DNA from 3 places in the Roseateles sp. NT4 genome. Region 1 is predicted to be linked to each of the others. Evidence: predicted binding sites of a transcription regulator. Region 1 holds the regulator's gene; each other region holds the start of a gene.

Region 1 (3,771 bases):
CGACGCTGAACCGCAACGCCAAGGCTTTTCTGCTGGCCATCGTCGGCGCGGAATACGTGCTGCAGATGCTGCCCAAAGGCACGCATGAGTACGCGCGTTTCCTGAGGCCATCGGAGCTGTCGCAGTTCTGCCGTGATGCCGGGCTGGAGCTGCAGGCCAGCCGCGGCCTCGGCTACAACCCCTTGACCCAGCGCTACAGCCTGGGCAGGGACACCGACGTGAACTATCTGCTGGCCTGCCGCCGTCCCGCTTGAATTTGAAGCTCGCCGCCCCCTGGTCGCATCTGCGTGCCGTGCTGTTCGATCTGGACGGCACGCTGATCGACAGCGCCGCCGATCTCGCCGCGGCCGCGAATGCGATGCGTGCTGATCGAGGCATGAGTACGCTGCCTCTTTCGCAATACCGGCCGCATGGTGGCTCGGGTGCACGCGGCATGCTGAGCCAGGCCTTTGGCATGGCGCCGGCCAAGAGGGCTACGAGGAACTCAAACGCGAGTTCCTCGACCGCTATGAGCTGCTCATGTACGACAACACCCGGCCGTTTACGGGTATCGAAGCCGAGTTGCTTGGGCTGGCCGCCGGGGGCTTGGCCTGGGGCATCGTCACCAACAAGGCAGAGCGCTTTGCCTTGCCGCTGGCCAAGGCCCTGGGCCTGTTTGCCGGAGCCGTCGTTGGGGGCGACACGACGGGGCACACCAAGCCGCATCCGGCGCCCCTTCTTGAGGCTGCAAGGCGGCTGGGCGTTGTGCCTGAGGCCTGCCTCTACGTCGGGGATGACGAGCGCGACATCCTTGCGGGTCGCGCCGCGGGCATGGCGACGGCGGCTGCGGCCTGGGGCTACCTCGGCCAGGGTGGCGAATATCGCCACTGGAAGGCGGACATCGAGTTGTCGGCGCCGGGCGAGCTCTTGAAGTGGCTCGGACTGGCCTAAACTACGGTTTCTCTGGGGCCGACTTGGTTTCGACGTGGGTGCGGATCCGGAGTAGGGCATGCCGAGCACCAGTCCGCTCGTAAAACCACTGGAAACACAGTAACTGCAAACGACTCTACGTTCGCACTCGCCGCTTAATTGCGGATGAGCTTCTCAACGGCAGGCCGATGGGCCGGGCTGAGTTCCGCAAGGGGCAAGGCTGAGAAGTCACTCACATCGGCTGGCGTCATACCGGGTCACTCGGTGCGGCGCGAGATCAAGTGACTGGCGGGAAAGCTAGCGTGCCACTGCGCGAGTTGACCGTGAGATCCAAATCAGCCGGCTAAGCATGTAGATCTGCCCGGTGATGGCTTGCGGACGGGGGTTCAATTCCCCCCGGCTCCACCATCCAAGCAAAAAGGCCCGTGTCACCGACACGGGCCTTTTTCATTTCGTGTGCGCCGGGGTGAATTGAACCCCCGTCCGCACCGTCAGTTGAACCCTTGCCCGCGGATCAAGCCGACGGCCAGGCCCTCGATGCTGAAGCTTTCGCTGTGTTCATTGACCAGGATGGGCTCGAAATCGGGGTTCTCAGGCAGCAACTCGATCCCCTCGGGGCCACGCTTGAAGCGCTTGACGGTGACCTCTTCACCGACACGGGCCACGACGATCTGGCCGTTGCGAGCCTCCTTGGCCGACTGCACGGCGAGCAGGTCGCCGTCGAGGATGCCGATGTCCTTCATGCTCATGCCCTTGACCTTCAGCAGGTAGTCGGGCTTCTTGGAGAACAGGCTGGGTTCGACGCTGTAGGTCTGCTCAACATGTTCCTGCGCCAGGATGGGCGCGCCGGCGGCGACGCGGCCGATCAGTGGCAGCGTCAATTGCGCGAGACTGGGGATGGGCAGGCTGAACTGGCGGGCGCGGTTGAGGGCGCTCAGCATCTCGGATTTGAGGCGGATGCCGCGCGAGGTGCCGCCGACGAGTTCCAGCATGCCCTTGCGGGCCAGGGCCTGCAGATGTTCTTCGGCCGCATTGGCGGACTTGAAGCCCAGCTCCGCCGCGATCTCGGCGCGGGTCGGCGGGGCACCGGTGCTCTCGATCGCCTTGCGGACCAGGTCGAAGATCTGCTGCTGGCGGGCGGTAAGCTTGGGTTGGTCTTGCACGGGCGGCCTCATGTTTGGGCTGGAAATTTGTCCAGCACCTGTATTTTTGTCCAGGAAACCAAGAAATTGCAAACCCTTGATCGTTTGATCGTCATTCTGGGTACCGGCGGCACGATTGCCGGGACCGCCAAAACCGCCAGCGACGGCGTGGGATACACGGCGGCGCAACTGAGCGTCGGGGACTTGCTGGCGGCGGTGCCGGCCTTGTCGGGCCAGAAGCTGGAGGCGCATCAAGTCGCCCAGCTCGACAGCAAGGACATGGATTTCGCGACCTGGCAGAAGCTGGCCGTCGCCGTGCAGCAGCAGCTGGACCGGCCCGAGGTCGCCGGCATCGTCATCACCCATGGCACCGACACGCTGGAGGAGACGGCCTATTTCCTGCACCGTGTGCTGGCGCCGGCCAAGCCGGTGGTGTTGACGGCGGCCATGCGCCCGGCAACGGCGCTGGCGCCGGACGGGCCGCAGAACCTTTTCGATGCGGTGCAGGTGGCTGCCGCAGAAGGCGCCCGAGGTGTCGTCTTGGCCTTTGCCGGCCGTGTGCACGACGCGGTCCAGGTGCGCAAGACACACAGCTACCGCGTCGACGCTTTCGAGTCGGTCGATGGCGCCTTGGTGGCGCGGGTGGAGGAGGGGGGCGTGCGCACGGTCGGCCGTTGGCCGACGGGTGAAGCCCTGGGCCTGGCGCGCATTGCCGCACCGGCCGAGCGCTGGCCACGCGTCGAGATCGTCATGAACCATGCCGGCGCGGATGGCAGCGTCGTGCGCGCGTTGTGGGCCGGTGGCATCGACGGCCTGGTGGCCGCGGGCACCGGCAACGGCACACTGAGCCGTGGCCTGGATGCGGCCCTTCGCGAAGCCCAGGCGGGAGGCGTGCGCGTCGTCCGCAGCACGCGCTGCGACGCCGGCCCGGTGATGGAGCTGGCGGGCCTGCTGCCCAGCGCGGGCGCCCTGAGCCCGGTCAAGGCCAGGATCGAGCTGATCCTGACCCTGCTGGCCGAGGCCTGATCAGCCGCGGCGGCGACGGGCGATCAAGCCCACCGCGCCGAGGCCGGCCAGCAGCAATGCGTACTGGCTGGGTTCGGGCACGGCCGCGATGGTCTGGTTGACCAGGTTGCCTTCGAAGGCGAAGACGTAGAACTGGTTGCCATAGGCGACGGCCGTGTTGCTGCCGTTCGGTACGGCCGTGGCCAGGAAGTCGTTGTCGTTGGCCAGATACAGCGTGTGCATGGTCTTGCCGTTGACGGTGACGTCCTGGCCGAAGGCGATGCCTTCGAGCTTGGACGGGATGTTGGCGTCGGAGATGCCGGCGGCATTCAGCGCGGCGCGGATGTCCAGGAACTTGCTGCCGACGATGGCGGCGCCGGGCTGGGTGCGCAGGTCGGTGATGCCGCTGACCTCGGTGGCGCCGGTCAGGTCGATCTTGACGAGCTGCTTGACGGCGGCCTTGGAGCCGGGGGCGCCATCGCCCATGCCCTTGCCGTCGCGCTCCAGCACGACGAGCTCATGGTCGTTCAGGGCCAGCAGCTCGCTGCTGTTGTAGGCCTTGCCGTTGATCTGGTTGTCGAAGGCGAACTGGCTGACCGCGCCGGTGGCGATGTCGATCTTGACGATGCGGTTGTAGCGGCCGCCATCGCCGCCGTCCTGGGCCAGCGGGCTCTGCACGAAGCCGAACAGGGTCTTGCCGTCGGGCGAGATGGCC
Region 2 (3,771 bases), on a different contig from region 1:
CGGGTTTGGCGGGGGGCGGCAAGGTGGCCAGCCCCAGGCCCGTCGCGACGCGTTGCGCCAAGTCGGCGTCGATGACGCGCAGATGGCCCACCATGCGCTCGCGCACCGTCGGTGTCTCGACCTTGCTCAGTTCGAACACCAGCGCCGCCGCGATGTGGGCCTGCTCCAGTGCGTTCTGGCTGCGGAAGAACATGCGGGCCTGGCTGTAGTGATCGGCGAAGCTGGCGGGGCGGATACGGCCTTTCGCATCGGGCTCACCCGTTGCGGCCAAGCTCTGGAAACCGCGCAGCGCCTCGTAAGGAGCGTCGGCTTGCAGGCTGCTGGGCTCGTAGGCGACGCGTCCGGCGGGCACGCGTGTCTGCATGTGGCCGTCGCGCGTCGTTGTGTGGAAGGGGCACTTCGGTGCGTTGATGGGCAACTGGTCGAAGTTGGGTGTGCCCAGGCGCGACAGCTGGGTGTCGAGGTAGCTGAACAGCCGGCCCTGCAGCAGCGGATCGTTGGAGAAGTCGATGCCGGGCGGGATGTTGGCGGGGCAGTAGGCCACCTGTTCGTTCTCGGCGAAATGGTTGGCCGGGTTGCGGTTCAGCGTCATGCGCCCGATGACGGTCAGCGGGACAAGTTCCTCGGGGATGAGCTTGGTCGGATCCAGGTGGTCGAAGGGGAAGTCGGCGGCCTGGGCTTCGGTGAAGATTTGCACGGCGAGGTCCCAGGCCGGGAAGCGGCCTTCCTCGATGCTGGTCCACAGGTCGCGGCGGTGCGCGTCGGGGTCGGCGCCGGCGAGTTGCACGGCTTCGTCCCACAGCGTGCTCTGCAGCCCCAGCACCGGACGCCAGTGGAACTTGACGAAGGTGCTCTTGCCCCGGGCGTCCAGCAGCCGGAAGCTGTGGATGCCAAAGCCCTCGATGAAGCGCAGCGAGCGCGGCAGGGTGCGGTCGCTCATGGCCCACATCACCATGTGCATGCTTTCGGGCATCAGGGAAATGAAGTCCCAGAAGGTGTCGTGGGCGCTGGCGGCCTGAGGGAAGCCGCGGTCGGGCTCCATCTTCACGGCATGGATGAGGTCGGGGAACTTCATCGCGTCCTGGATGAAGAACACCGGGATGTTGTTGCCCACCAAGTCCCAGTTCCCCTCGGGCGTATAGAGCTTGACCGCGAAGCCGCGCACGTCGCGCGGCGTGTCCACGGAGCCGGCGCCGCCGGCCACCGTGGAGAAGCGCGTGAACACCGGGATCTTCACGCCCACTTCGGTCAGCACCCGGGCCGTCGTGTACCTGGCCAGCGAGGTGTGCAACTCGAACACGCCATGCGCCGCCGAACCGCGCGCATGCACGATGCGCTCGGGGATGCGCTCGTGGTCGAAGTGCGTGATCTTCTCGCGCAGGATGAAATCTTCCAGCAGCGTCGGCCCGCGCGCGCCGGCCTTCAGCGAGGTCTGGTTGTTGGTGACCGGGATGCCCTGGTTGGTCGTCAGCGGCGGATGCGTGCCGCCGGCCTGGTGGTGCAGTTCACCGCCGCTGCCGCGCTGGACGGTGGCGGGCGGGGTGGCGGTGCGGGACTTTGCCATGTGCGGCTCCTGACGGTGGCGGGGTGCCGATGCACTCTAGGAAGCCAGTGAAGTCTGGTGTGTAGGACCCAGCCCCGGATACATCTGCGCGCCCTCGTGATGGCTGTATGCATATACAGTATCGCCATGGAGATCCAGGACAAGCTCGCCATCCTGGCCGACGCCGCCAAATACGACGCGTCCTGCGCGAGCAGCGGCGGCGAAAAGCGCGATTCGCGCGACGGTCGCGGCATCGGCTCGACCAACGGCCATGGCATCTGCCACGCCTTCACGCCGGATGGCCGCTGCGTCTCGTTGTTGAAGCTGCTGCTGACCAATTGGTGCGTGTACGACTGCCTCTATTGCATCAACCGCAAGTCCAGCGACACGCGGCGGGCGCGCTTCGCCATCGATGAAGTGGTGCAGCTGACGCTGTCCTTCTACCGCCGCAACGTCATCGAAGGCCTGTTCCTTTCCAGCGGCATCATCCGCACGCCCGACTACACGATGGAACAGGTCATCGAGGTCGCTCGGCGGCTGCGCGAGCAGGAGCACTTCAAGGGCTATATCCACCTGAAGACGATTCCCGATGCCAGCCCCGAACTGGTCGAGCGTGCGGGGCGCTATGCGGATCGCCTGTCCATCAACATCGAGTTGCCAAGCGCGCAAAGCCTGAAGGCCCTGGCGCCCGAGAAGGATGCCGCCGGCATCGAGCGAACGATGTCCCGCATCCATCTGCGGCTGCAAGCCGCGCGCGAGGCCAAGCGAGAAGCCGAGGCCATCCGGGCGCTGCCCGGCGCCACGGCGAGCGCCGCCAAGCCGCCGTCGTTCGCGCCGGCCGGGCAGAGCACCCAGCTCATCGTGGGGGCCGATGCCTCCGACGACCGCGCCGTGCTGCAGCTTTCCAGCCGGCTCTACACCGGACAGCGCCTGCGGCGTGTGTACTACTCGGCTTACAGCCCCATCCCGCACGCCAGCGCGGCCCTGCCGCCGCAGGCCACGCCGCTGCTGCGCGAGCACCGCCTCTACCAGGCCGACTGGCTGATGCGCTTCTATGGTTTTGGCGCCGACGAGATCGTCACCGAGGCCGGCTTTTTATCGCTGCGCCATGACCCCAAGCTGGCCTGGGCCCTGGCCCATCCGGAAGCCTTTCCACTGGACGTGGACCGTGCGCCTCGCGAGGCTTTGCTGCGCGTGCCTGGCCTCGGCGTGGGATCGGTGGACAAGCTGCTGGCCGCGCGCCGGCTTCGTTGCCTGCGCCGTGCCGACCTGCTGGCCCTGGGCGCTGCTGCGCGCAAGTCCCTGCCCTTTCTGGTCACTGTGGATCATCGACCGCAGGCTGCGGATGTTGAAGCCCTGGCCCGGCCGGCGCATCGGCCTCAGCAAGTTGCCTTGTTCTGATGAAACTGCCCCTGCGCTATCCGGCCGACTGGGAAGGCTTCGCCGCACAACTGGCGGCGCTGCTGGCCGGCGCCGATGCAGCCTGGACGCGCGACGTCGGCGCGCAAGCCGCGCTGTTCGCAGACGCGGTGGCACCAAGCGCACTCGCTTGGATGCCTCCGCAAGGCTGGGATGAACTCGGCCGTCGCGTCGCCATGCATGCCGACGATTCGCGCTATGCCCGCCTGCTCGTCTTCGCGCGCCGCCTGCAGGCCGAGCCAGGGCTGTGGCTCGACGTGCTCGACCCGGAGCGCCGCCAGCTGCAGTCCATGGTTCGCCAGGTCGAGCGCGAGATCCACAAGATGCATGCCTTCGTGCGCTTTCGCGAGGTGGCCGATGAAGAGGCTGCGGGCGGTCGCCGGCACGTCGCCTGGTTCGAGCCCGCCCACCACGTGCTGCGTGCCGTCGCGCCCTTCTTCGTGCAGCGCTTTGCCCAGCACCCCTGGGCCATCCTGACGCCGCGCGGCTGCCTGCATTGGGACGGCCAGCGCCTGACCGGTGCCGGACCCGCGCGCAGGGAAGACGCCCCGCCCGAGGATGCCGGCGAGGCGCTGTGGCTGACCTATTACCGCAGCATCTTCAATCCGGCGCGGCTCATGGTGGCCGCGATGAAGAAGGAGATGCCGGTGCGCTACTGGGCGCTGATGCCGGAGACGCAGCTCATCGGCGAGCTGGTGCGTGACGCGCCCCGGCGCGAAGGGCAGATGCGCCGTCTCTAGCTGCCCTGGGCCTCGAACAGCAGCGCCAGCTGGCTCGCGATCAACAACTCCTGCCGCGTCCAGGCCCGG
Region 3 (3,771 bases), 680 kb from region 1:
GCGTTGTGCCGCGGCGCTGAAGCGCTTCACCACGCCGTCTCGCGCCACCACCTGCTTGCCGGCGGCGATCAGCCGATCAACCTGTTCCGGCGGCAGCTTGAGTCGTGTCGGGATGGCGTTCAGCGCCTGCTCGTCGGCCTCCGGCAGATCGCTGAAGCTGATCTGCGTGACGCTGAACTTGATGTCCTCGCACTGCCAGTCGGGGTTGAGGGCACGCAGCGCCGACTTGCGCTCATCGCTGAGGCTGCAGCGGTAGGTCACCAGGTCGCGCTCCCAGTTGCGCACCATGGGCAGGAAGGCGGCGTAGCTCATGCGCATCGTGCTTTCGATGGCGGTGTCGACGGCTCCCGCCGCGATGTCCACGCCCGACGGCCCCGCCACCTCGCGCGCCCAGTCGGTGCTCGGCCCCTGGCCCGCATCGACGACGATGAAAAGCAGACGGCGCATGGTCGCTGCATCGTTTTCGGGGATGGGGCCATAGGGCGTATTCAGCAGCACGCGGCTCTGCAGGATGGCCACCAGGCCGAGGTTGTCGGTCAGCCCACCGTCGACCAGCTTCAGATAGCGCCCGGCCTTGGGGTCGAGGTTGTCGCGGAACAGCCGCGCCAGCGCCAGGCGCAAACGGTACTGGTCGTCGCGCTCGTCGGGGCGGGCGTTCAGGCCCGGCGGCACCTGCACCTGGCAGGCCTCGGGAAAGCGCTCCACCACCACCGGCGCAAAGAACAGCGGCACGGCCATGGAAGCGGCGACCGCTTCGGAGACGGGATAGCTCGCCAGGTCACTGCACAGCGCATCGAAGGCGCGCTCGTGGAAGGGAAAGGCCAGGCGGTACTGCACATTGCTGGCGCTGATCCAGACCACGGGGCTGGCGCGCTTGAACATGTCCGCAAAGGTCGCGCCCTTGAAGACATCGTTCTCCAGCCAGTCGTTGAAGTCGCTGCGGTCGTTCAGCCCCCCGGCCAACAGCCGTCTCAGGTTGTTGGGGTTGAGCAGGCTGAAGCGCAGGCCCCGCTCGCCGTCGCGCATCAGCACCTTGTCGCGGAAATCGCGCAGGCCCTCGGCGCCGTGCAGGCCGAAATAGGCCGAGGTCAGCGAGCCGCCCGACACGCTGGTGATGAAACTGACCTCGTCCAGCAGCGTGTGGCCCGGCACGGAAGGCTGCTCGCGCAGGCCCTCCAGCACGCCATAGGAGAAGGCCGCCGCGCGCAAGCCGCCGCCCGAGAAGCTCAGGGCCACGAAGGTGTCGTTCTCCAGCGGCTTGGGGGCTCGCTGCATGCTCTGCGCAGCCGCCGGCTTGTTGCGCGGTGGGTTGATGGGCGCGCTGGCGCAGGCGGTCAGCGAGAGCCAGATCAGGCAGGTGCAAAGCAGCAGCAGAACGCGCATCGGGCCTCTCTCCCTTGAGATCGGCGCATTCTGCCGACTCGGCGGGCCGATGCGCCGCAAACAGGCTCGTTGCGGCGCTGAACCTTCAGCGCTGGCGGCGGCGCGCCGCCAGGCCCGCCAGGGCCAGGCCGACCAGGGCCAGGCTGCCCGGCTCGGGAACGGTCGCGGCCGTGGGCGCGAAGGTGCGCAGGGTGGCCGCGATGTGGCTCTGGTTCATGTCGGCCACGTCCATGAGACCGGTGTAGGCGTAGCTGGTGGCGTCGGTGTCCAGGAACATGTAGTAGGACGACTGGTCGGCGCCCAGGCCCACGGGTGCGCCCGCCGCGCTGAGGTGGCTGAAGTAGAAGTTGAAATAGCTGCTCTGGGCGCCGGTGAAGCGGTTGGCCGAGCTGGCCGCCACCTCGCCCAGGCCGTCGGAGCGCCAGTTCACGCGGTAGTCGGTGGTGTGCTCCTCACCCAGGCGGAAGCTGCCGATGTCATCCGACGAGTTGGCGTCGCTGAAGACGCGCCAGTAGAAGTCCAGGGTGCCATCGACGGCACGAACCACCTGCGACTGGATGCTGCCCGACACCGTGCCATGGGCGCCCGCGAAGCTGAAGCCGTCGGTGCGGTCTTCCAGCACCACGCCCGCCAGCTGGGGCTCGGCGGCCACGGTGGTGCCGCTCAAGGCAATGCTGCTGCCCGCCAGCAGCAGGTCGGCCTGGGCCAGGCCAGGCGCGGCCAGGGCCAGCAGGCTGATCGAAGCGGCGACCAGGGTTTTGCGAATCGAGATGACGGAATCTGTCATGGGAACCTCCTTGAAAGCGGGGCCGTGTCGGCCGTGAGGCCCGCACCATAGGACCGCGGCAGACACCTCTCACCCCCTAACTGCCTCGGTAGCCCCGTGGTCAGGGGGCCAACGCGCGCGCAGTGGAGGACAACCGTCCCTCCAATCCGGTGCCAGACCGGGCGCACGGCCTGCTGCCAGACCCTGTCTTTATTCCCAGTGACAATAAAGCCCATGCAGCAGCCCGACCGGTGGATCGCCCACCTCGACATGGACGCCTTCTACGCGTCCGTCGAGCTGCTGCGCTATCCGCAGCTCAAGGGCGAGGCCGTCGTCATCGGGGGCCGGCGCGCCGACGCGCCGCAGCAGCGGGAAGACGGCAGTTGGAAGTACTCCAGGCTGCGCGACTACACCGGCCGCGGCGTCGTCACCACCTCCACCTATGCCGCCCGCGACCTTGGCGTGTTCTCGGCCATGGGCCTGATGAAAGCGGCCCTGCGCGCGCCCGACGCCATCCTGCTGCCGGCCGACTTCGACAGCTACCGCAAATACTCCCGCCTCTTCAAGGCCGCCGTCGCCGAGGTCGCCCCCGTCATCGAGGACCGCGGCATCGACGAGATCTACATCGACCTGACCGATGTGCCCGGCGTGCGCGACGCCGTCGGCCACGACCCGCTGGGCGGCGTGAAGGCCGTGGCGCGCGAGATCAAGAACTCGGTGAGCCGCGCCACCGGCCTGACCTGCTCCATCGGCATCACGCCCAACAAGCTGCTCAGCAAGATCGCCAGCGAGCTGGACAAGCCCGACGGCATCTCGGTGCTGACGATGGACGACATCCCCACGCGTGTCTGGCCGCTGGGCGTGCGCAAGATCAACGGCATCGGCCCCAAGGCCAGCGAGAAGCTGATCAAGCTGGGCATCGAGACCGTGGGCGACATCGCGGCGGCCGACCCGCGCTGGCTCGTCGAGCAGTTCGGCGACAGCTACGGCCAGTGGCTGCACACCGCCTCGCACGGCCGCGACTCGCGCCCCGTCGTCACCCACAGCGAACCGGTCTCCATCAGCCGCGAGACCACCTTCGAGCGCGACCTCAGCGCCGTGCACGACAGGCTGCTGCTCGGCCAGATCATGGACGAGCTCTGCGAAAGCCTGTCGCGCGACCTGGACCGCAAGCGCTATGCAGGCAAGACGGTGGGCATCAAGCTTCGCTTCGAGGGCTTCATCACCGTCACGCGCGATCAGACGCTGAAAAGAGCCATCAGCAGCGCCGCCGATATCCGCCACGCCGTGGGCCTGTGCCTCAAGCGCGTCAAGTTTGACAAGCGGCTGCGGCTGATGGGCGTGCGCATCGGCAACCTCGTGCATGCCAGCGAGGTGCTGGACAAGCCGGCGCCCAAGGAGAGCGCGGCCGAACCCCAGCGTGAAAACCTGTCGCTGTTCTGATGGCCGACTGGAGCTACAGCGTCTCGGTACGCAGCCTCTGCGAGTTCACCGCCAAGCGCGGCGACCTGGACCGCCGCTTCACGCCCTCGGCCACGGCGCTGGAGGGCCAGGCCGGTCAGCTGGCGGTGCTGGCGCGCCGCCTGGATCAAAGTGACGGGGGCTACGAGATCGAGCTGCCG

Evidence for each region. Region 1 encodes LexA, which represses DNA repair genes until DNA is damaged. Its sites were predicted from a motif close to ACTGTATNNNNATACAGT; they were not measured.
Region 2: a site for LexA is predicted at 1,667-1,684, ahead of ACS5PN_RS28610 (putative DNA modification/repair radical SAM protein). Genes of this name have one in related genera too.
Region 3: a site for LexA is predicted at 2,353-2,370, ahead of dinB (DNA polymerase IV). Genes of this name have one in related genera too.

What each region holds. Positions count from the first base shown of each region.
Region 1 is NZ_JBPZGZ010000001.1:977,329-981,099, reverse strand. Features, by position in the region: gene ubiG (bifunctional 2-polyprenyl-6-hydroxyphenol methylase/3-demethylubiquinol 3-O-methyltransferase UbiG) at 1-254, shown strand, start outside; partial or broken gene ACS5PN_RS04630 (HAD family hydrolase) at 257-930, shown strand; RNA gene ssrA (transfer-messenger RNA) at 945-1,317, shown strand; gene lexA (transcriptional repressor LexA) at 1,401-2,072, opposite strand; gene ACS5PN_RS04615 (asparaginase) at 2,157-3,077, shown strand; partial or broken gene ACS5PN_RS04610 (PEP-CTERM sorting domain-containing protein) at 3,078-3,164, opposite strand; partial or broken gene ACS5PN_RS04605 (esterase-like activity of phytase family protein) at 3,276-3,771, opposite strand, start outside.
Region 2 is NZ_JBPZGZ010000006.1:310,856-314,626, reverse strand. Features, by position in the region: gene ACS5PN_RS28615 (catalase) at 1-1,564, opposite strand, end outside; gene ACS5PN_RS28610 (putative DNA modification/repair radical SAM protein) at 1,691-2,944, shown strand; gene ACS5PN_RS28605 (TIGR03915 family putative DNA repair protein) at 2,944-3,702, shown strand; gene ACS5PN_RS28600 (GAF domain-containing protein) at 3,699-3,771, opposite strand, start outside.
Region 3 is NZ_JBPZGZ010000001.1:1,659,200-1,662,970, forward strand. Features, by position in the region: gene ACS5PN_RS07795 (patatin-like phospholipase family protein) at 1-1,383, opposite strand, end outside; gene ACS5PN_RS07800 (PEP-CTERM sorting domain-containing protein) at 1,469-2,170, opposite strand; gene dinB (DNA polymerase IV) at 2,384-3,592, shown strand; gene ACS5PN_RS07810 (ATP-dependent DNA helicase) at 3,592-3,771, shown strand, end outside.